DNA from 3 places in the Providencia zhijiangensis genome. Region 2 is predicted to be linked to each of the others. Evidence: predicted binding sites of a transcription regulator. Region 2 holds the regulator's gene; each other region holds the start of a gene.
The links. The regulator LexA, encoded in region 2, represses DNA repair genes until DNA is damaged. The targets are predictions, from matches to a motif close to TNCTGTATGTACATACAGNA.

Region 1: the regulator LexA is predicted to act here: its motif matches at 4,896-4,915, upstream of uvrA (excinuclease ABC subunit UvrA).
Region 3: the regulator LexA is predicted to act here: its motif matches at 2,318-2,337, upstream of dinG (ATP-dependent DNA helicase DinG).

What each region holds. Positions count from the first base shown of each region.
Region 1 is NZ_CP135990.1:526,039-534,314, reverse strand. Features, by position in the region: gene QS795_RS02330 (MFS transporter) at 1-723, opposite strand, end outside; gene QS795_RS02325 (helix-turn-helix domain-containing protein) at 1,065-1,622, shown strand; gene ilvN (acetolactate synthase small subunit) at 1,668-1,952, opposite strand; gene ilvB (acetolactate synthase large subunit) at 1,955-3,652, opposite strand; gene ivbL (ilvB operon leader peptide IvbL) at 3,757-3,846, opposite strand; gene QS795_RS02305 (single-stranded DNA-binding protein) at 4,149-4,670, opposite strand; gene uvrA (excinuclease ABC subunit UvrA) at 5,014-7,848, shown strand; gene QS795_RS02295 (amino acid aminotransferase) at 7,909-8,276, opposite strand, start outside.
Region 2 is NZ_CP135990.1:400,571-408,846, reverse strand. Features, by position in the region: gene QS795_RS01820 (fimbria/pilus outer membrane usher protein) at 1-973, opposite strand, end outside; gene QS795_RS01815 (fimbrial protein) at 1,066-1,644, opposite strand; gene zur (zinc uptake transcriptional repressor Zur) at 2,610-3,125, shown strand; gene lexA (transcriptional repressor LexA) at 3,296-3,913, opposite strand; gene QS795_RS01800 (diacylglycerol kinase) at 4,051-4,425, opposite strand; gene plsB (glycerol-3-phosphate 1-O-acyltransferase PlsB) at 4,550-7,054, shown strand; gene ubiA (4-hydroxybenzoate octaprenyltransferase) at 7,133-7,987, opposite strand; gene ubiC (chorismate lyase) at 8,062-8,276, opposite strand, start outside.
Region 3 is NZ_CP135990.1:1,103,592-1,111,867, forward strand. Features, by position in the region: gene QS795_RS04965 (GlsB/YeaQ/YmgE family stress response membrane protein) at 1-68, shown strand, start outside; gene QS795_RS04970 (hypothetical protein) at 178-546, opposite strand; gene QS795_RS04975 (hypothetical protein) at 557-1,021, opposite strand; gene sseA (3-mercaptopyruvate sulfurtransferase) at 1,155-1,994, opposite strand; gene QS795_RS04985 (hypothetical protein) at 2,031-2,192, opposite strand; gene dinG (ATP-dependent DNA helicase DinG) at 2,433-4,544, shown strand; gene dps (DNA starvation/stationary phase protection protein Dps) at 4,626-5,129, opposite strand; gene rhtA (threonine/homoserine exporter RhtA) at 5,418-6,305, opposite strand; gene QS795_RS05005 (LOG family protein) at 6,607-7,185, shown strand; gene QS795_RS05010 (ABC-F family ATPase) at 7,390-8,276, shown strand, end outside.

The sequences.
Region 1 (8,276 bases), 130 kb from region 2:
CATCCCGTAAATTGGGAACATTGACAGGATAGTGCCATCGAAAAAAGCAAAAAATAGAATTCCGGCACAAATTCCAGGAGCAACTTTCACGAACTGCACAATTGAAAAGTTAGATTCTGACGCCGTTTCTGCGAGCCTATCTCCCACTTTTTGATCCATAAGTAGAAATAAAGCCACAGAAATTAAGTGAATCAAGGTACAAATAAACAGCGGCGATTTATCTTCCACACCATAATAGGCAATAAATGACGGACCTAATAATTGGCTAACGGTAAATACCGTCGTGTAAATCGCCAATATACGCCCTCGCTTGTTTTCAGGGGATAATTCGTTGATCCATGTTTCCCCCAAACAAATCATCACCCCGCTCGCAAGTCCCGTAATCAACCGTAAAGGAAAAAGCAGCCATAAAGGTAGGGAACTCAATAGTGGCAGTAAGCTAATAGCGGAGATCACCGTCGCGATTAACATCGCTTTACGCTTTCCACACCACTTCACAATGCGCTGTACCACTGGGGCAATTAAAAACATCCCCAAAGCCGGAGCCGCAGAGATAATGCCAATGTACAGCTCACCCACACCAAAATTATTCAGTCGCAGCGCCACCATAGGGATGCTGAGACCAATCACAATGCCGATAACGGCGATGCTGGTTGTAATCGTAAAAATAGCAAAAGAAGCAGAACGTCGAAAATGTTGAAAACTCGAATTAGCAGGGCTCATTTTTGTATTAATCTGCTCAATTAGGATTAATTGTCAGATATAAACTCCGAAAAGATATTATTTATTTGAAATAAAACGCTGTAACATATTCAGTCATTAGAATAATACAAATTAAATTATATCATGAATTTATTCAACAAAATAACACACTGAAAGAACAATAAATCTTATTTTTATAACTGTGTATTTAAAAAATAATTTTTTAGATTATTTTTCCATTTATTCTCATTCGGCAAAATATTATTTTCATAATATCGGGTTTCTGACATTTCATATTTAAGATGTTAGAATTGGCAGCAGAAATGAGAATTTATAAAAATAATATTGTGGAAGACAGTGTCATGGAAAATAAAATAAATATAAAAATTGGCCAGAAAGTGCGTCTGCTACGTCAGGCGAGAAACCTTTCTTTGAGTGAGCTTTCTCATTTATCAGGGATCTCTAAAGCCGCCCTCTCTAAGTTGGAATCAGGGGATTCAAATCCACGCATCGATACTTTGGAGTCCATTGCGGCAGCTCTGCGTTTTCCGCTCAGCGATTTATTTACACGTCAAAATGAATCTTATCCCTATTTGGTGAAGGCCACGCCACTCGAAGGCGATTATTTAGAGCAATTTAAATTCCGCATCAGTATGGGTAACGTCTCTGAAATTTGGCAACTTAGTATGAAAAGAGGCGCCATTATTAATAGCCCCGCGCATATGGTCGGTACCCATGAACACATTATGGTACACGCGGGCTCCCTAATGCTACGCTTAGAAAATGAACAAAATGTCGTTCTTGAGGCTGGGGATTTTTACGCGTTCAGCGGAGACTTTCCTCATGCTTACTTATGCATTGAGGGGGATGTGCATGCCACCGTCGTGATGACCTATTCACATTTAAGTGATGGCGTGTAATTCGTCAGCCTACGCTCCTTGTAAGCCGACCTTATTTATTCAGAATTACTGCAAGTAATCCTGCATGGTTTCAAACACGCGCAGGTCATCGCTAAAGCGAACTTCACGGACGTCTTCTAGTTTTTCAACTTGGTTAACCATCTGCGATAAACGCTCATCTTTCTGAACTAATAACCAAATGCGGCTTTCGTCCCTATCTTTAATTGGCATACATAGGATGCCGTCCACGTTAAATGCTCGACGCGCAAATAGCCCGCAAATATGTGACATGACGCCCGGATGGTTGCGAACAATTAATTCTAAGGCGATTGGGTGATGTTCAAATACCATAATTACGCTCCGATCATATCAATATTAGCGGCACCAGGAGGAACCATTGGATATACCTTCTGATTTACATCAATCAAGGCATGAATTAAGCAAGGTCCTTTAGTGTTCATAATCGCTTCCAGCGCCATTTCAGGGTCAGCTTCATTATTTAAATCACACGTTTGGAAACCAAACCCAGAGGCAATTTTAATAAAGTCGGTCTGATAAGGATAAGCCGCAGCAAAGATACGATTCTCAAAAAATAAATCTTGCTGCTGATGCACCATGCCAAGCGCTTGGTTGTTCATTAAAATGATTTTAATGTTTAATTGATGCTCCGCCGCTGTTGCCAGTTCCTGAATATTCATCATTAAGCTGCCATCACCTGAAAAACAAACGATGGTTTTATCGGGGTGAGCCAATGCAGCGCCAATCGCTGCCGGTAAACCAAAGCCCATGGTGCCCAAACCACCGGATGTTAACCACTGGCGAGGACGTGACAATGGATAAGCTTGCGCCGCCCACATTTGATGTTGTCCAACGTCCGTTGTAACAATCGCCTCTTCCCCTGCAGCACGTGCGGTGGCTAATACCAAACCGTAGTGATCTAATGGATCATCCACATTCGCTAAGTTCAGCGGGTAATTATTTTTCAGATCATTAACTTGCTGAACCCACTCTTGACGATCATTGCGCTCAACTAACGGTAACAGTAATTCTAAGATTTGCCCTGCATCCGCATGGATAGCAATGTCTGGACGTTTGATTTTACTGATTTCTGCTTTATCAATATCAACGTGAATGATTTTGGCATTCGGGCAGAATTTTTCCGCTTTACCAATGGCGCGGTCATCAAAGCGAGCACCAATAACAATCAGCAAATCAGACTCTTCCATGATCATGTTCGTGCTACGTGCCGCATGCATACCCAACATGCCCAAATACAGCGGATGACGCATCGGAATGGTACCCAATGCCATCAAGGTCATTGTCGTTGGTAAAGAGGCTTTTTCGGCAAAAGCGATAGCCGTCGTGGTTGAATCTGAGCTAATCACCCCGCCCCCGAAATAAAGTACTGGACGCTTCGCGCGGTTGATCATTTCCGCCGCTTGGATCACTTTTTCCATATCGAAACTTGGGGCTTTATCTTTCGGTAAAACCTCTGGCAGCGCATCTAATTCAATGGTTGCAGTCTGAACATCTTTTGGAATATCAATCCAAACAGGCCCCGGACGCCCAGATTCAGCGATACGGAATGCTTCGCAGATAACACGCGGTAAGTCCTCAATGCTGCGCACCAAATAGTTGTGTTTCGTAATCGGAATTGAAATACCGTAAGTATCCACTTCCTGAAACGCATCGGTACCAATCATCGAAGATGGCACCTGCGCAGTAATACATACCAGTGGAATTGAATCCAGTTTCGCATCCGCAATGGCAGTCACTAAATTAGTGGCACCGGGACCGCTTGAGGAAATACATACCGCCGCTTTGCCTGTGCTACGCGCAATTCCCTGTGCAATAAAACCCGCACCTTGCTCGTGACGCGCCAGTATGTGGCGAATTTTTTTGCTCTGTCCCAGTGCATCATAGAATGGCAATGCTGCCCCGCCCGGGATACCAGAAACGATGGTAATACCATGTTTTTCCAATAAATGGACGATTAATTCTGCACCTGTAAAACAGTTTTTTTGTGGTGATGTTGTGCCCGACTCGCTCATAATTTTTTATTCCTTCACTAGCCTGCGGATCCGAGTTTTAGGTCATAAAAAAACCCCGCTCGGTTTGCGCCGGCGGGGTTTCTAAATCGCGTGATTTGTTCCCGTTACGGCGCTAAGCCCACGACCACCACCACACGCACGACTACCGCGGCTAGTGGCGCGGTAAGTAGTAGGTTTGAACGGTTAGCGGTCATTTTCACGAGAGTTTCCTGTCATTTAATTCTGTCTGATTTAGCAAAAATCCATAATTAATGAATTTCCTGTTTAGCTAAAGTCTGTCTGATTTTTCATTTTTGTGTTTGCTGCATTTAAGAAACCATAAAATCCTAACCTTCACAACCCTTTTTTTCGTTTTTCTTGGTTGTGGATTTCAAATGAGAGGCATATCACAGAATGTTGTTGAGTTGTGATAATTTGAATTGAAATTGCTTATAAAAAATTAAAGCCCTTAATACTAAGGGCTTTAATCGATGATTTTGATTTTCTAATGTAGAAATTAGAATGGGATATCGTCATCAAAATCCATTGGTGGTTCATTGGTTTGTGGAGCTGGTGAACGCGCTGGTGCTGCGCCGCCGCCACTGAATTGTTGTGCTGCTTGTTGTGGCTGTTGTGGTTGACCCCAACCGCCTTGTCCGCCACTTTGACCTTGTGATGGGGCATCGCCGCCACGACCACCAAGCATCTGCATTGAACCGCCGATATTTACCACAACTTCGGTGGTGTAGCGATCTTGACCGCTTTGGTCTTGCCATTTACGGGTTTGCAGTGAACCTTCGATATAAACTTGTGAACCTTTTTTCAGATATTCACCAGCAACTTCGGCTAATTTGCCGAAAATCACAACACGGTGCCATTCGGTTTTTTCACGCATTTCACCGGTTTGCTTGTCACGCCAACTTTCAGAAGTTGCCAGAGTCAGGTTAGCGACAGCTCCGCCGTTAGGCATATAACGGATTTCTGGATCTTGTCCTAAGTTACCGATAAGAATTACTTTATTTACGCCTCTGGTGGCCATTTATTACTCCTGATGCATTGAATTTTTAATCTCTGGACTGACCGTGAAGTTTACCACGACCTATCTGTATTGCACCATAAATTGAGATTGCTGATGAGAAGTTGCGAAGCGCTTTCCAAATTTAAGTGAAATCTGCATTACTGTTTTTTAGTATAGACGCTAATTATTGGCGTCACAGATAAGTTGCCATCAGCCCCCTATGAAATGATATAGAAAGAGCACATATACTGTATATCCATTCAGCAAATTTTGTGCAATACTAAATCGTTTATTAGTACTGGCTCATTAATTAAGACGACCAAGTTCATTTTTGTTCACTATCAATTCATTCGGGAAGTGGTAAATGGAGAATATCGAAGTCCGCGGCGCACGCACGCATAACCTAAAAAATATCAATCTCATCATCCCCCGAGACAAGCTGATAGTTATTACAGGGCTATCTGGTTCAGGGAAATCCTCCCTCGCCTTTGATACCCTCTATGCTGAAGGTCAGCGTCGTTATGTTGAATCACTATCCGCGTATGCTCGTCAATTCCTTTCTTTAATGGAAAAACCGGATGTTGACCATATCGAAGGGCTGTCGCCAGCTATTTCCATTGAACAGAAATCCACTTCCCATAACCCGCGTTCAACGGTCGGGACCATTACCGAAATCCATGATTACCTGCGCCTATTGTTTGCCCGTGTGGGTGAGCCTCGCTGCCCTGATCATGATATTCCGCTTGCGGCACAAACCGTTAGCCAGATGGTGGATAACGTCCTCGCACAGCCGACCGATCGCCGTATGATGCTGCTGGCTCCGGTCGTGAAAGAGCGTAAAGGTGAGCACGTTAAGTTACTCGATAACTTAGCGAGCCAAGGGTATATTCGCGCCCGTATTGATGGTGAAGTTTGTGATTTATCCGATCCACCAAAACTCGAATTACAGAAAAAACATACCATTGAAGTGGTGGTTGACCGCTTCAAAGTACGCGACGATATCGCCCAGCGTCTTGCTGAATCCTTTGAAACTGCACTGGAACTGTCTGGCGGCACCGCTGTTGTTGCAGATATGGATGATCCGAAAGCTGAAGAATTAGTGTTCTCCGCTAACTTTGCATGCCCCGTTTGTGGCTATAGCATGATGGAATTAGAACCTCGCCTGTTCTCATTCAACAACCCAGCAGGGGCCTGCCCAAGCTGCGACGGCTTAGGAGTTCAGCAGTTTTTTGACCCTGAGCGCGTGATTCAAAATCCCGAAATTTCCCTTGCAGGCGGAGCTATCCGCGGCTGGGATCGTCGTAATTTCTATTATTTTCAGATGTTAATGTCATTGGGCGAACACTATAAGTTTGATGTTGAAGCCCCTTATGACTCACTCAGCCCTGCCATTCAAAAAGTCATTTTGTATGGTTCTGGCAAAGAAACTATTGAATTCAAATACCGTAATGATCGCGGAGATATTACCGTACGCCACCATCCGTTCGAAGGTGTGCTTAACAATATGGAACGCCGTTATAAAGAAACGGAATCCACCGCGGTGCGCGAAGAGTTAGCAAAATACATTAGCAACCGCCCTTGCGTGACTTGCGCAGGAACCCGTCTGCGTAAAGAAGCCCGTTTTGTATTTGTGGAAAATACCACGCTGCCTGAAATTGCAGATTACAGCATCGGTCATGCGATGGAATTTTTCCAAAACTTAAAACTCAGCGGACAACGAGCCAAGATTGCCGAAAAAATCCTGAAAGAGATCAGCGACCGCCTGAAATTTTTAGTGAATGTGGGGCTGAATTACCTAAGTCTTTCACGCTCCGCAGAAACCTTATCCGGTGGTGAGGCGCAGCGTATCCGCCTAGCAAGCCAAATTGGAGCGGGTCTGGTTGGGGTAATGTATGTGTTGGATGAACCGTCTATAGGGCTCCATCAGCGCGATAATGACCGATTACTGGAAACCTTGATTCACTTACGTAATTTGGGGAACACCGTCATTGTGGTTGAGCATGATGAAGATGCGATCCGCGCAGCCGACCATGTGATTGATATTGGCCCAGGAGCCGGTGTTCACGGTGGGCAAATTGTAGCGCAAGGCACATTGGAAGATATTGTTGCTAACCCTGAATCGTTAACCGGTAAGTTCTTAAGTGGCGAGCGCAAGATTGATATTCCACAAACGCGTGTTCCGTTTAATAAAGACAAAGTACTGACTGTCTCTGGCGCAACAGGCAACAACCTGAAGAATGTTACCCTGAATATTCCTGTTGGTTTATTTACGTGTATTACCGGGGTTTCTGGTTCCGGTAAATCGACGCTTATCAACGATACGTTATTCCCAATCGCTCAGCGTCAATTAAATGGCGCTACAGTGATTAACCCAGCGCCGTATACCAATGTCGAAGGTTTAGAGCATTTCGATAAAGTGATCGATATCGACCAAAGCCCTATTGGACGTACTCCACGTTCGAACCCAGCCACTTACACGGGTATCTTTACACCAATTCGTGAGCTGTTCGCAGGTGTACCAGAGTCACGGACTCGTGGCTATAACCCAGGGCGTTTCAGTTTTAACGTGAAAGGCGGTCGTTGTGAAGCCTGCCAAGGGGATGGGGTGATTAAAGTCGAAATGCACTTCCTACCCGATGTCTATGTGCCGTGTGACCAATGTAAAGGCAAGCGCTATAACCGCGAAACCTTAGAGATCAAATACAAAGGCAAAAGCATCCATGAAGTGTTGGATATGACCATCGAAGAATCCCGTGAGTTCTTTGATGCCGTGCCTGCGCTAGCGCGTAAGCTGCAAACGCTGATGGATGTGGGTCTGTCTTATATTCGCTTAGGTCAATCTGCGACAACCTTGTCAGGTGGTGAAGCCCAGCGCGTGAAATTAGCTCGCGAGTTGTCTAAACGCGGCACCGGACAAACTATCTATATCTTAGATGAACCAACCACCGGATTGCATTTTGCCGATATCCAACAACTGCTTGTGGTCTTGCATCAGCTACGTGACCAAGGCAATACCATCGTTGTCATCGAGCATAACTTGGATGTTATCAAAACGGCAGACTGGATTGTCGACTTAGGCCCTGAAGGCGGTAGCGGTGGCGGTGAAATTTTAATTTCAGGCACCCCAGAACAAGTGGCTGAATGTAAAAAATCCCATACTGCACGTTTCTTGAAGCCTATCTTAGCGCGTGGATACTAAATGACGTTAAAGAAAAAAGGGAAGCTCAGCTTCCCTTTTTTATGCTTGAATAACAATTTGTTATTGGCTAACTGCTGCAAATGCTTCCACAATGCGCTTCACATTATGGCGGTTCACCCCTGCCATACACACACGACCAGTTCCAACTAAATAAACCGCAAACTCATCTTTCAGACGGTCAACTTGTTGTTGAGAAAATCCGGTGTAGCTGAACATACCTCGCTGTTTTAACAGGTGGTCGAAGTTTTTGTTTGGTAACGCTTTTTTCAGCTCATCCACCAAGACGGTGCGCATATCTAAAATACGCAGGCGCATCTCTTCCACTTCGTCCAGCCATTTGGCTTTTTGTTGGCTATCAGTCAGTACTGCCGCAACAATTTTTGCGCCGTTAGACGGTGGGCTTGAATACAGACGGCGAACGCCCGCTT
Region 2 (8,276 bases):
CCAGCGTACCACCACCGAATGAGTTCACATCCTGAATACGGAATGGACCAGGGCTAACTTCTGTTTGATAAATAATACGGCCATCTTGTTTTACCATGACTGTCGCATTCGTTTTTGCAACACCCGCAATTTCAGGCGCATAGCCTTGTAAGCGAGGTGGCAACATGGATTCGTTAGTTTCTAAACTCGCACCAAGATAACGAATACTGTCAAACAGGTTTGACGCTAAATATTGCTCCCCGATCGTCAAACGCGCACTCAGTGAACGAATGGCTCTATAGGCGTATAATTGGTTCCAAGACCATGATTTACTGCCTTTATTCAGCTCACCGTTTTGAGTTTGCCAATCGGCACGCAAACGCCATGCACCGAAGTTTGCCCCCATTGTCCCTGTGGCCGTCAGACCTGATTTCGTTCCTTTATCGCCGGTTTGTTTATTAACAACGCGTCCTGTCGCGTTATAGTCAATAAATGCACCCATGATCCCGTCATCCCAACGAGATGGTGGGTCCCAATCAGGGTCTGAGTACTCCATGTAGGCCTGAGGAATATTGAACTGTACAACGTTCTTTGCCAAATCTCCTTGAATGGTCATATCCGGAACTGAGCGAATATCCAAACATTTTCCATCATCTAGCCATTTGACTTGGCTATTCCACTCCTTTTTTAATCCCAATAATGCATAAATTTCAGGCGTGATACATGCCAACGAAACTTTGTCGTCGTAATTAGGATTAAAAAAAGTGATAGGTTGTTCCATAGAAACTTTAGCGCGGTTAACTTCAATCGCTAAAGAGTAATCCCCAGGAGGGACATAGTTGGCGTGAGAGAACTTACTGAAGTCGACGTTTTCTTTACCTTCAGAATCAATGAAGTCGGTGTTAAAATCAACGGCCTCTTCAGAGAATGCAACCATTGGCGTTAACATTAAAAGCATTAATTTTGTAATTAGATTTAGCTTCATGCTTTTCATTAACTATGCGCCTATACAAACAAATACAGTGAAGACGATATAAGAAATATGGCGTATGACTACGCCATATTATTCTCTATAGAAACTGACTATTATTGGTAAACAATTTTGAAGTTAGCTACAGTGTCAAAACGACCTGTAGTAGCTTTTTGAGTTGGGTCTTCGTTACCTTTAACGTACGCTGCGAAGTGCAGAGTAGTTTGTGAACCGTCACCATTATTTAACGCGTAGCCGTCACCAGTACCTGGGAATGCTTTACCAAATTCAACGATTTTGTCAGCGCCGTTAGTGATTACGATACCAGCGTTTTTAACTTTACCGCCTAAGCCCAGTAAGTCACCAGTGAAACCTTGGAAACCGTTTACTGTAGAACCAGTAAATGTGATTTTTGCGTTTTTGTAAGTTTCAGTAGAGCAGTTTTTCAGAACGATATCGAACGCTTTGCTGTCTGAACGGAATTGGTTAGAAGTCAGTTCGTGTAATGCGATTTCACCGAATTCAACTAATTGCTTCAGGTTGTCAGCATCGATTGAGCATGGAACGTCGTTAATGAAACCAGTAAAACGGATTTCACCTTGTGAGCTTTCTACCGGATCAGCAGCTAAAGCAGCGCCAGAAACGCCAACACCTAAACCTAAAGCTAGAGTTAATGCTAATTTATTCAGTTTCATAAAAGTTTTCCTTTAAATGAGTAGGAACTGCTATTTCTCTTTTTCTCTTTCCTGTTTTCACTGATGCAAAATCAAGTCTATTTACTTAAGCAGTGCATCCTTGAAAATTCCTCTAGCTTTCCTACTTGATGAATTTCATTCAGGTTAGAGATTTTTTTATATAAACGAGATCCATCTCATTTATGTGATTTAAAAAACAGAACTCATTAAGCCAACATTCTCACTTCTAAATTAATTATTGAGTCATTCATTAATTAATTAAAATTGATATAGAACACTAAATGAATCCTGATAACTACCTTGTGATATTTTCTGATGTCAATTCTACATACGTGACATATGTTGTCAAAAACCACCCAAATAAAGCGTTGACTTGGTTTTTTATATCGACAAAATGCAGATAAACAAGTTTCATTCACTGAATGAGTACTTAAACCTGAAGAAATGATGAATTACTTAGAAAGATTTATATGAAGGCTTCATTTTGCATTTATAAAAATGTCTAAATATTGCAAAAAATCTATAAATATAAAAACCTGTATTTATATTTATATACAACTTAATAAACCGTAAAGATGCAAATTTATTAGATTTAAAATCTATTGATTGTCTTTTTTTCACCGGTAATCGCTACATAAAAAACAAGGGGTAAGATAAGTCTTAATTAAAATCAACGTCAAATAGTAACAATGAATTTCAATAATTGTTTTTATTTGGTTAAAATTAACACTCAATGATTAACTAAAATGCAGCAATTAATGATTTATTTAAAATCAAAAAAGCCACATTTTAAATAAGATATTCATTCTTTATTAACGTTGACTTTATTAAAGTTAAAATTGCGTATTCAATTTAGTAAAAAACTGTTTATTTCATCACCATCATTTCAAACACAACAGAAATGGAAGTTATGGTAAACTAAACAGTAATAAAAACTTGAAGCTATCCAGGTGGGGCCAAACAAGATGAAAACAATCAGTGAAGACATGCTGCTTACGACGGCCGAACGTATTTGTCAGTCTCGAGGCGTGCGTTTGACCCCACAAAGAGAGACTGTTCTGCGGTTAATTGCGCAACAACACGGTGCGATCAGTGCTTATGATTTGCTAGATTTACTGCGTGAAATAGAGCCTCAGGCTAAACCTCCTACCGTTTACCGTGGTTTAGAGTTCCTCATGGAACAAGGGTTTATTCATAAAATTGAATCCACAAACAGCTATGTGGTTTGTCACCATGTCGATAATCCAAGTCATATTTCAGTGATGTTAATTTGTGATAATTGTGGCAATGTGACTGAAAGTGACTGCACAACCATCGAAAAAGCGATTAGTACTCTAGCCGAAGAAAATCATTTTCATCTCAGGCATACAGTGGTAGAAAACCATGGTTTATGCCAAAAATGTTTTGAGGTTTCCAATTGCCAAGATCATGAACACTGTGAACATGACCATCACAATACAGTCAGTTCAAAAAAGAAGTGATATAGAAGAAGAGATATACAGGAAGTAAAAGAAAGGGATCTATATAGCAACATGAAAATGGCTATATAAAGAAGGTCTATATAAAGAAGTAAAAAGTGAAAATAACTATATAAAGAAAGACTATTCGGAAAAGAGATATTGAGTCTGCTGCCAGACTCAATCACTCATCATCAATGCCAATCACTGTTACGGATAACCCCAACAGCCAGACCTTCGATAGTAAAATTCTGTTCGCGTAAATCAACCACGATTGGTGCAAAATCAGCGTTTTCAGCAATAAGTTCAACGCGATTACCTTGTTGCTTAAAGCGTTTAACCGTGACTTCATCTTCGATACGCGCCACAACAATTTGCCCATTATGGACATTCTGCGTTTTATGTACCGCAAGTAGATCACCATCCATAATACCGATATCTTTCATCGACATACCATTTACACGTAATAAAAAGTCCGCGTGTGGTTTAAATAACTCTGGGTCGACTTGATAATGGCTTTCAATATGCTCTTGTGCAAGCAATGGTTCGCCGGCAGCAACACGTCCAATCAGAGGAAGCCCTAAATCTTCGGATTCTTCTTCTAACAACAGACGAATGCCTCTGGAAGCTCCAGAAACAATTTCAATTACCCCTTTACGAGCTAAGGCTTTTAAATGTTCTTCTGCCGCATTAGGCGAACGAAAACCCAAACTTGCTGCTATCTCAGCGCGTGTTGGTGGCATGCCCGTTTGCGAAATGTGGTCACGCACCAGATCGTAAACTTGCTGTTGTCGAGCTGTCAGTGCTTTCATCCCGTTCCCCTGTTTGTTTATACAGTCAGACTGTGAGTATATACAGGTAAATGGGTATTGGGAACTGTTAAATTAGCCAAAATCTGCATTTGTTGATGAATTTCTGGCTTTTTATCGCTTTTACTGTTTTTAGCCAACTAAACCGCAAAATAACGCGCCCATAAAACGGTTCCCCAGATAAACAGAGCCAATCCTATCGTGACGAACACGGCTGCGGAGCCGATATCTTTCGCTCGTCCAGATAATTCATGGTATTCACTGCCAATACGGTCAACAACCGCCTCAATCGCACTGTTAATTAACTCAACAATAGCGACTAAAACCACTGATCCAATCAACAAAATTCTGTCAATTTGGCTAATATCCAAGTAAAAAGCTATAATTATCGCAATGATAGCAGCAACCGCTTCTTGACGAAATGCAGCTTCATTTACCCATGCTGCTTTTAAACCTTTAAGGGAGTATCCAGCCGCTTTGATGACCCGAGTGAGTCCCTTAGTTTGACTTGCCATATTTTTTCCTTAATTTCTAAACAATAATCAACTTTTGCAGTCAAAGTGAATTATCGATAACAGATCTAAACATTGCTTTCTGATATGATTGCGCAGCATTACTAACAAGAGGCTATAATCATTTATGTCACTATGGCGTAAAATATATTACAACACGTTGAATTTACCACTGAAATTATTGGTAAAAAGTAAACTAATCCCAACGGACCCGATAACAGAGTTGCAGCTTGACCCAAACAAGCCAACGCTGTATGTCTTGCCATATCACTCAAAGTCCGACCTGCTCACGCTTCGCCAACAATGCTTAGCGATTGGTTTACCTGATCCACTCGTGGATAACGACATCAATGGCACCAAGCTCCCAGCCTATGTGTTTATTGATGATGGCCCGCGCGTGTTCCGTTACTACTCCCCAGATCCACGTAAAGAGTCAGTAAAAATATTCCATGCGTATCTGGATTTGCATAAAAACAACCCAAATCTTGATATTCAAATGCTACCTGCATCCGTCATGTTTGGACGTGCGCCGGGTCGCGAAGGGCATAAGCCTGCCCCGCTGAAACTCTTAAACGGTGTGCAAAAATTCTTTGCAGTCCTGTGGTTAGGGCGCGATAGCTTTGTGCGTTTTTCTCCAAGCATTTCTCTTGGCCAGATGGCACAAGAGCATGGCACTGATACCATCATTGCCAATAAACTCGCTCGCGTAGCACGTATTCATTACTCTCGTCAGCGTTTGGCGGCTGTAGGGCCTAGATTACCAGCACGCTATGAGCTGTTTAATAAGCTGCTATCCTCTAAAGCCATTGAAAAAGCCGTTGAAGACGAAGCTCGCAGTAAAAAAATCCCATTACAAAAAGCCCAACAAAATGCCGTGGCGATGATGGAAGAGATTGCCGCCAACTTCTCTTATGAAGCAGTGCGACTGACTGACCGCGTACTAGGCTGGACATGGAACCGCTTATACCAAGGGATCAACGTTCAACATGCTGAGCGCGTTCGCCAGCTGGCGCAAGATGGCCACGAAATTGTGTATGTGCCCTCTCACCGTAGCCATATGGACTACCTGCTGCTTTCTTATGTGCTTTATCACCAAGGTCTGGTGCCACCACACATTGCGGCGGGTATTAACCTGAACTTTTGGCCAGCCGGTCCGATTTTCCGTCGTTTAGGCGCATTCTTTATTCGCCGTACGTTCAAAGGTAATAAGCTCTATTCCACTGTATTCCGCGAATACCTCAGTGAGCTATTTGCTCGCGGCTATTCCATTGAATACTTTGTGGAAGGCGGTCGTTCGCGTACAGGTCGCTTACTGGAACCGAAAACCGGTACCTTGTCGATGACCTTACAAGCGATGCTACGCGGAGACTCCCGCCCTATCACCATCGTCCCTATCTATATTGGTTACGAGCATGTGATGGAAGTGGGAACTTACGCAAAAGAGCTGCGTGGTGCTGAGAAAGAGAAAGAAGGCTTCTTCTCCATGGTGCGTGGTCTGCGCAAACTGCGTAATTTAGGCCAAGGCTATGTGAACTTTGGGCAACCAATTTCACTGACCCAATACTTAAATAACCGCGTACCAAATTGGCGTGAATCTATCGACCCGATTGAGCCACAACGACCAAGCTGGTTGAACCCAACCGTCAGCAGCTTAGCCGATAACATTATGGTGAATATCAATAATGCGGCAGCCGCCAACGCGATTAACTTATGTTCAACGGCACTGTTGGCTTCACGTCAGCGCTCACTCACCCGTGAACAGCTGCTTGAACAAATCGAGTGCTATCTGCAGCTATTGCGCAATGTGCCTTACACTGCCGATGCAACCACGCCGAACAAAACGGCTGAAGAGCTGCTTGAACACGCTTTGCAGATGAATAAGTTTGAAGTCGAAAAAGACAGCATGGGGGATATTATTATTCTGCCACGCGAAAATGCCGTCTTAATGACCTATTACCGTAACAATATTCATCACTTACTGGTTCTGCCTTCGCTTATCGCCAGCATTGTGCTGCACCATGAGCGAATTAGCCGTGACGCAATCCACCAGCAAGTTGCGCTGATTTATCCATTCCTGAAAGCTGAGCTGTTTATGCGCTATGACGCAAACGCGCTCACGGAAACGGTGGATACATTGATTAATGAGCTGAACAGCCAACAACTGATCTGTGTGAAAGATGAGAATATGGTGGTGTTAAATCCTCGCCGTATCCGTCCTTTGCAGCTACTGGCCGCAGGTGTTCGTGAGACACTGCAACGCTACGCCATCACGCTGTCATTGCTCAATGCAAGCCCAGAAGTCAGCCGCAATACGTTGGAAAAAGAGAGTCGTATGCTCGCACAGCGTCTGTCCGTTCTTCACGGTATTAACGCCCCTGAATTCTTTGATAAAGCCGTGTTCTCAACACTGGTCGACACACTCAAAGAAGAAGGCTACATCGATAATAACGAGAACGATATTTTCTCGACGAATGCGAAGAACTTGTACGCTGTGCTTGCACGCTTGATGTCACCGGAAATCCGTCTAACCATTGAGAGCGTTAGCCAAACTGAAGAACTTTCTGCACCAAAACCGGCACCGAAAAATACGCCGGAAAGTGCTGATGCAGACTCAGAAGCTCCGCAAGAGTAATCTCGCAAGTCAATGATATGCACCAACAAAAAAGGGTAATGCAGATGCATTACCCTTTTTCTTATCCCGTTTTAATGGTTAAAAATAGCTAATCACCATACCGATAAACAGAATAAAACCGACATAGTTATTATTCATAAACGCTTTGAAACATGGCGCACGTTCTCGGTTCACCATCAATTGCTGTTGATAAACAAACAGCGCAGCGGCTAGCACTAATGAACCATAATAAACCATGCCTAAGTTAGCTAATGAGCCAATCACCACCAGCAAGCCAACCATGACAATTTGTAGCAAACCAATAATCAGCTTGTCATATTGACCGAACAAAATCGCCGTCGATTTCACGCCAATTTTTAAATCATCGTTGCGGTCAACCATCGCATACTGAGTGTCATAAATCACTGACCAGATGATATTCACTAAAAACAGTAACCAACAAACTAATGGTAAGGACTCACTAACGGCTGAGAATCCCATCGGGATTGACCAGCCAAATGCAGCCCCCAATACGACTTGAGGTAAATGGCTCACGCGTTTTACAAACGGGTAGATCCACGCTAGCGCTAAGCCTGCGACCGATAACCAAATAGTCATGGTATTCAAACTCAATACCAATAAGAAAGAGAGCCCCACCAGCGCAGCAAATAGGATTTTTGCTTCTTTTTCCGTGACATCACCGCTAGGCAGTGGTCGATGTTTGGTTCTTTCTACGTGCCCATCGAAATTACGATCAGCAAAATCATTGATAACACAGCCTGCGGCACGCATTAAAAATACACCTGCCGTAAAGACAATCAGAATATGCAAACTTGGCGTGCCTTGGGCGGCAATCCACAGCGCCCAATAGGTTGGCCACAGTAATAACAGTGAGCCAATAGGTCTATCAATACGCATTAAACGGCTGTATGCATGCCATTTACTTAGCGCCATACTTCCCTCCACGTTGTCGTGCTCCTTTATGCTTCTATTTTACCCATAAACGTTATTTGAATTATGTTAGATAGTTATCTATATGCAGGTGATTCAGGTAAAAATATTTCGGTTAATAATAATGGTTTTTCGGACAATCTTAGTAAGGAGCGGCGTACCCAGCGGTCAGCGCTGGATCCCATTTCAATATAATCTCGGGTTAGGTTTTCATGACTAAAGAGGTAGCGCCCTAATGGGACTCGCCCAATATCCACTAATTGTTTGTCATTATCGGTGAGCGTCTCTTCTG
Region 3 (8,276 bases), 700 kb from region 2:
GTAGTTTTATTGTTGCCGTGATCGGTGCCATTGTCGTGCTCTTCCTTGCGGGAATGTTTATTAAGTAGTGTTTTTCAAATAGCTACTATGCGGAAAAACGACTTTCAACCGCACAATCAAATATTTATTAAAGCCACCTATTATGATGTTCGCTAAATAATGAGTGGCTTTAATTTTTTAGTTTTCACATGATTCCATGAATTTATGTATTGATGATTTATCAAATGCAGTAATTTCAAATAGCTGAGTTAATAGTCTATCATCATGAAATGTATTCCAAGTGATGCAGTTATTTTCAATTAATGTAAGAGAAAATTTCACTACAGAATTATGTGTCTCAGTGTAATGATTAAAATCAATAGTACGATATGAGTATAAGTAGAAAGCCATGTTATCTAAGTTCGTTGTATTATAACATCCGAGAATGCAAAAATTTGGAGACTGGTTAATGGCTGGATGGATATCTTTTGTTTGCTCCCATTCTATTTGGCGCTTTAGGCTTTTTAAAAATACGTTAGATATGACTTTGCGTTCTGTTGGACTCATTAGTTTTTCCTCATATTTTTCTAGCTGAAATATCAATGATATTATCAAGATAATTAAGTAGAAGATTTACTTCATCTAACATATCAAAACATAGGTTAATATCTAAATCATGATGATCTTTTATTGATGTTATTTTTGTGGTTTTTCTTTTATATTGTTTTATTGATGATATTAGTTTTTTATCTTTAGAGTCAATGAATAGAATATAATGGTGTAATGATTGAATTCTACTATGTAACTTCCTTCTATGCATTTCTTCATGAAAGGTGTTTTTATTATGAACTTCTGATAAGTGTTTATAATAATCATTAAGTAGCTTAGATAGCTTTTCTTTATGAAAATAAATAGAAGCCTTACGATTAAATTTAATCGTTAATCTTGATGTTTGTAATAGAACCCATAAAGTTGCTGCTGTACCTACAAAGGTAGACAGTGTCCCTAGGTTTATTACCCAGAGTTCCCATATTGTATTCATTAATTATTAGCTCCATAAAAATAGAGTAATAGAAATTCTAATTAATTTAATTAACTTTTTATAATATTATATTTAAATAGAATAAATAAATCCCCTCATAATTAACGTTTATTTATGAGGGAATAAAAAATGATTAAGGTTCGATTGGTAACCCGTTGTCTTGCCCCCATTGCGCCCATGAACCATCATAGAGGCGCACATGTGGATTACCTAATAATACCAATGCCAGTAAAACTACGGCAGCCGTCATGCCAGAGCCACAGGTTGTGACTGTAGGTGCGGTAATATCAACACCTTGCTGCGCAAAAATAGCTTTTAACTGTTCAGGAGATTTATATTCTCCATTATCCACTAATAAATCCCAAGGCACATTTTTACTGCCTGGAATATGACCCATCCTTAAACCTGGACGAGGTTCAGGGGCTTGAGCCAGAAAACGGGCAGCTGCGCGCGCATCAATAATTTGGGTTTTACCTTCAGTGGCAACCTCTAACATTTGCTGTTGATTCAGCGCATTAGCATCTTGTCTATCTGCAATAAAGGTTTGAGCCTCGGGTGGGGTGACTTTGCCAGATTGGGTTGCGAAACCCGCTGCTTTCCAGGCGTTAATTCCGCCTGCTAAAATTTTAACCTGTTTACAGCCTAAAGTACGGAAAGTCCACCATGCACGCGGGGATGAAAATAAGTTATTTTGTGCGTAAATAATGACTTGGGTTTGATTGTTAATCCCCATAGCCCCAACAGCTTGGCTAAATGTGGTGGCATCAGGGAGCATATGGGGTAAGTCGCAGCTCTTATCGGCGACTTCATCTTGATTAAAAAATTGAGCTTGGGGAATATGCTCATCAAGGTAGCTTTGGTAGCAATCATAAGGGGCGGTAGGTGGTGGCGTAGAGACATCAAGCACAATAATATTACTGTCTGAAAGGTGTGAATTTAACCACTCTGGTGTTACAAAATAATCGTTGTACATCATAACTCACCGTCCCGTTTGATTAATAATGGATGATTACTGGATCTGATTAGGTGCAGGTAATATCGATGGCGATTGAGCCTGATTTTGCTCTATAGGTGTCGTGGAGCGGGTGTAAATATTCATCCCAGCAAGCACAATACCCCCAATAGAACTCAATGCGCATAATGCGCACAGTGCGATGACGACTTTTTTCATTTTTATTAGCCTGATTTGACACGAAGATGCCAAAGTATAACTGGATGGTGATAGCAAACAAGTTTTACGGGGTATTTTCTTGGCTCGATTTGGTGTTTTGCGAAAGGCTTTCCAGAATTTGTGTATAATGGAAATTAATACAGTAGTTTTGCGAAGGGTTTCGCAAAAGAGAAATAGGGGCTTTCCAGCCTCTTTTTTGATTGATTATCATCTCCTTTTTACTTGGTCTTCTGCGTATCTATGTCTCTGTCAAATAAAATCAAAGAACAAATAACTCAATGGTATAAGGGGTTATCTAATCAAATCGAGGGGTTCGTCTCTCGGGCACCTCAGCGGCAGATGATTGCTGAAGTGGCGAAAAATTTGTCGGATGCGCAGGGGCGTCATTTAGTTATTGAAGCACCCACAGGGGTGGGAAAAACCTTATCCTATTTGATACCAGGCATTGCGGTTGGGCGCGAAGAAGGCAAAACCTTGGTCGTGAGTACCGCCAACGTCGCCCTACAAGATCAAATATTTAGTAAGGATTTGCCATTACTGAGCAAAATTATCCCTGACTTAAAATATACAGGCGCATTTGGGCGAGCGCGTTATGTGTGCCCCCGAAATTTAGAAGCTATCTGCGCTGCGGAAGGGGAACAAATAGATTTAATGCTGTTGGTGGAAGACAAAACTGAAATTGCCAACAGCGAAGAGAGAGCGCAATGCCAGCAATTACGCAATGATTTTCATAGCTTTGCTTGGGATGGCTTGCGTGACCACCATAAAAAAGCATTTAGCGATAGTCTATGGCGTAAAGTTAGCACCGATAAGATGAACTGTCTTGGGCGTAATTGTCAGTTTTATCAACGATGTCCCTTTTTTATTGCCCGTCGTGAAATTGAAGATGCAGATGTGGTTGTTGCTAACCACGCTTTAGTGATGGCGGCAATGGAAACAGAATCGGTATTGCCGGATCCCAAAAAATTATTGTTAGTTCTTGATGAAGGGCATCACGTTCCCGATGTGGCGAGAGATGCCTTAGAAGTGGAGGGGGAAATTACGCTAGTTCAGCTTACCGCACAGGTGGATAATTTTATTCACCATGTGGGGCAGTATGTGGCGCAGTTCCGCCCTGCAAAGCCACCTAAGTTAACTAATCCCGATAAGCTACAGCAACACGCCGAAAAATTGCGAGAATGTTTCCGTGATTTTTCATTGTTAGCGAACGGGCTATTACCGGAAACATCCAAAGAGTCAGAATATTTGTTCCCAATGGGGATCTTGCCCGAGGTCATGCAGCAATGTTGCCAAGAGCTATTTAAGCTCACAGATGCATTGCGTGGGCTATCAGAGGCGATTCTTAGTGACTTAACGGAACAAACGGCAAAGCAAGATATTGTGCGTTTACACCGTTCAATTTTAGTGACAAGCCGAGCTATGGGTTATTTTGAAAATATGACCAAATTGTGGCGCTTAGCCTCACTTGATCAAAGCTCGGGTGCACCTGTTTCGAAATGGCTTAGCCGCCGTTATGAAAAAAATCAGTCCCGGATTTTTATGCATTGCGCAGGGATCCGCGTGAGTGAGCAGCTACAACATTTATTATGGAAAAATGTGCCTCATATTGTGGTGACATCGGCAACGCTTCGCTCTTTGAACAGCTATTCACGTTTTATGGAATTAACGGGGTTATCCGAAAAGAGTGATGACCGTTTTGTGACGCTCACCTCGCCATTTAATCATGTTGAGCAGGGTAAATTGGTGATCCCAAAAATGCAGCATGAGCCAACCATGGCAACTGAAGCTGAGCATTTAAAAGAGATGGCAACTTATTTTCGCCATCAATTTACCGAAAGTGACCATCGTGGGGTATTGATCTTATTTAGTAGCCAGCGAGCGATGGACGGGTTTCTTGAACATGTGAAGGATTTGCGCCTTCAACTCTTAGTGCAGGGGGATCAGCCACGCTACCGTTTAGTGGAGACGCACTGTGAACGTATTAAACAAGGGCAAAAAAGCGCGTTAATCGGCTTACAATCATTTGCGGAAGGGTTGGATTTAAAAGGGGAATTTTTAACCCAGGTGCATATTCACAAGATTGCATTTCCACCTGTGACAAACCCTGTGATTATTACTGAAGGGGACTGGCTGAAGTCCTTAAAGCGTTATCCATTCGAGGTACAAAGTTTACCTAGCGCTTCATTTAATTTGATCCAGCAAGCAGGGCGTTTGATTCGTAGTCATGAATGTTATGGTGAAATTATCATTTATGATAAACGTTTATTAACCAAAAACTATGGTAAACGTTTATTAAATTCGTTACCTATTTTCCCTATTGAACAAGCTGAAATGCCAACATCAGAGAAGTAGGACGATAAAGAAGTAGGGTGATAAATAATTGAGACCACCGAAGTGGTCTCATGGTCAATATATTGACTCTATTTTACGACACTACTCAATATTGGCTTCTAATAACCACAGGAATTTATCCAGATCGCGAGAGGCGGCGGTAAACATATCTGCGGTATTTTCATCTTCAACTTCGTCGATGGCTTTACGAATATCATTCGCAACAACGGCATATCGTTCTGCCAACGCTTTTAAATGGTCTTGTACAGAATGAATATCCAAAGGATAAGCTTCTAACGACGTGAATTTATTGACTTGCTGTGATGTTCCTGTGGCGACGCCACCCAACTGAACCGCGCGCTCAGCGAATTCATCCAAGTGCCCGATGATACTATCTCTAAAGCCATCTAACATCTCATGTACCGCGATAAAGTTACGACCGCGCATATTCCAATGGGCTTGTTTAGTGATTAAAGAGAGATCGGTGAAATGGATAACCATCATGTTTAAGATACCGATGGTTTCTAATTTAACGCTATCTTCAATATCATTACGGGTATATAAAAGTTCAGTTGAAGAGGTTTTAAATAATTTTGCAGTATTCATAGGATTTCCTCTCTTAAATATAAATTGATTCAATTATCTTGTCTGCTTATAAATATAGAGTGTAAAGCTAAGAATGTCATAAAGTAATAATCTATTACTTTAATAGGCAAGGTGATGATATTTTTTTTTGATATTTATTTAGGTTTTACCAATTGAATCTATCGGTGTGACATTTCAAATAAATGAATATTACCTTACAAGATAATGAAATAAAGAAATGAGTAAAAAAGCAAAAAGGCTAATAGAAATACCTATTAGCCTTTGATAAAAGTGAATATCACTAATTATTTACGATACTTTTTCAATCTTTGATCTGGGTACAGAAGTTGATGTTGAACCAATAGACGCGCATACAATACACAGCAGTGCTAACCACTGGGTCATGGTCAAATGTTCTTGCAGGAAGACAATGCCTAAAAACGCCCCCATACAAGGCTCTAGGCTCATTAGGGTACCGAAGGTTTTCGCTGGCAGCTTGGTTAACGCTATCATCTCCAACGTATATGGAAATGCGGTGGATAAAATGGCTACACCTAACGCGATAGGGAGAATGGCAGGATCAAACATCGCCTCAACCCCAGTTTGCATTAACCCAATAGGGAAGAAAATGAGTGCCGAAATCAATGAACCCACTGCAACGGTAGCGGCACCGTAACCCGCACCAGCGCGTTGCCCAAAGATAATATAAATCGCCCAGCAGACACCGGCACCTAAGGCATAAGCGGCACCAACCAGGTCGAGAGAGTCAATGTTATTGCCGATAGGCAGTAAGAACAGGAGCCCAGCAATCACGAGCCCAATCCATAAAAAATCGATAGGGCGGCGAGAAGAAAACATCGCAACGGCTAATGGGCCCGTAAACTCAAGTGCGACCGCAATCCCTAAAGGGATACGCTCAAGCGCTAAATAAAACAGGTAGTTCATGGTTCCGAGAGATAAACCATAAGCAAGCAGTGGCCCCAGTGAGCTTTTTCTGAAATTTAAACGCCATGGTTTAAAGATCACGCACAAAATAATCGTGGCAAGCAACAAACGTAAACCGGTAACACCTGGTGCGCCGATAAGTGGGAACAATGTTTTAGCTAAAGAGGCCCCGCTTTGGATTGACATCATTGCCAGTAATAGCAAGCCTATCGGTAATAGCGGAAAAGCACTCTTTTTAGTATCGGCAGACATGAATAAAAAACCTCAAAAAAACGTTGGGAACGTCGATAAAACCCGCACTGTGTATACAGATAAAATAGGTAAATCTAAATAATAATGGTGGTTTGTTGGGATATTTACCCTAAGCCAGCAATTGGCGTGAATTATCTCACAGAATTCATGCAGATTATATTGCTTTGTTAAGCGTAGAGAATTAGTTCTATTATTTAATATTAAATAGCGCCTAAATAATAAAATATTGTGAGTTGAGCTTCTTTGTAGGTGCCGTATAATTTTGTGCTTACAAGAATGATAAATGGAATGAAGATAGAACATGAAAAAAATTAAAAGCGTCGCGGTTTATTGTGGTTCTAGCCTAGGTGTTAACGAGATTTATCAAAAACAAGCTATTGAGTTTGCAAAAGAGCTGGTAAAACGTGATATCGCTTTAGTCTACGGTGGTGCGAGTGTTGGGTTGATGGGAACGGTTGCCGATACGGTATTATCTTTAGGTGGTAAGGCTATTGGTGTGATCCCATCCCTGCTTGAAGAGCGTGAAATCTCCCATAAAAATCTGACTGAACTGTACAAAGTTGACACCATGCATCAGCGCAAAAGCAAAATGATTGAATTAGCTGACGGTTTTGTCGCCATGCCGGGGGGGTATGGCACATTGGAAGAGTACAGTGAAGTGTTTACTTGGAGCCAAATTGGCTTACATACAAAGCCTTGCGCTCTGTTCAATATTAATAATTACTGGCAGCCTCTGATTGATATGACCAATAAAATGGCGGATGAGGGATTTTTACATGAAAAATATCGCCATATGGCGCTTGTGGAATCATCCCCAGCCAGTTTATTAGACCTGTTTGAAACCTATGTAGCGCCACCAGTAAAAACCTACGAAAAATAAATAATCATCTATTGATCCCTTTTTTCTAAATAGCTGCGTGCCAAAATCAGCACAAGATCTAAACGCGGGATTATGGCATAATGCGCGGCTATTTATACTTATCAGACTTCAAGTCGGCGAGATAAGGGCACTTAAGCTAATCTCGGGGCGACTCTACAAAGATCAATTTAAGGCATCGCAGTGTTAACAACCAACAATATCACTATGCAGTTTGGCAGTAAGCCGCTGTTTGAAAACATCTCAGTTAAATTCGGTACCGGTAACCGCTATGGTCTGATCGGTGCGAATGGTGCGGGTAAATCCACATTTATGAAAATTCTGGGTGGGGATTTAACGCCAACCGCAGGGAATGTGAGCACCACGGATCCTAACGAGCGTTTAGGTAAATTACGCCAAGACCAGTTTGCATTCGAAGAGTTCACCGTTCTAGATACCGTTATCATGGGACATGCTGAGCTTTGGGATGTAAAGCAAGAGCGTGACAGAATTTATGCGATGCCAGAAATGAGCGAAGAAGATGGCTATCGCGTTGCGGATCTCGAGGTGGCTTACGGTGAGATGGATGGCTATAGCGCGGAAGCGCGTGCGGGTGAGCTGTTATTAGGCGTCGGTATTCCGGTTGAGCAACATTATGGCCCAATGAGCGAAGTGGCGCCGGGTTGGAAACTGCGTGTGCTATTGGCTCAGGCATTGTTTGCAGACCCAGATATTCTGTTACTTGATGAACCGACGAACAACTTGGATATCGATACCATCCGTTGGTTGGAGCAAGTGCTGAATGACCGTAACTGCACCATGGTCATCATTTCCCATGATAGACACTTCTTAAATACCGTTTGTACGCACATGGCGGACTTAGACTACGGTGAGCTGCGTTTATTCCCGGGCAACTACGATGAATACATGATCGCAGCAACTCAAGCAAGAGAGCGTCTGTTATCTGATAACGCCAAGAAGAAAGCGCAAATTGCTGAATTACAATCGTTCGTCAGCCGTTTCAGTGCGAATGCATCAAAATCGAAACAAGCAACGTCTCGTGCTCGTCAAATTGATAAAATTCAATTGGATGAAGTTAAAGCTTCTAGCCGTCA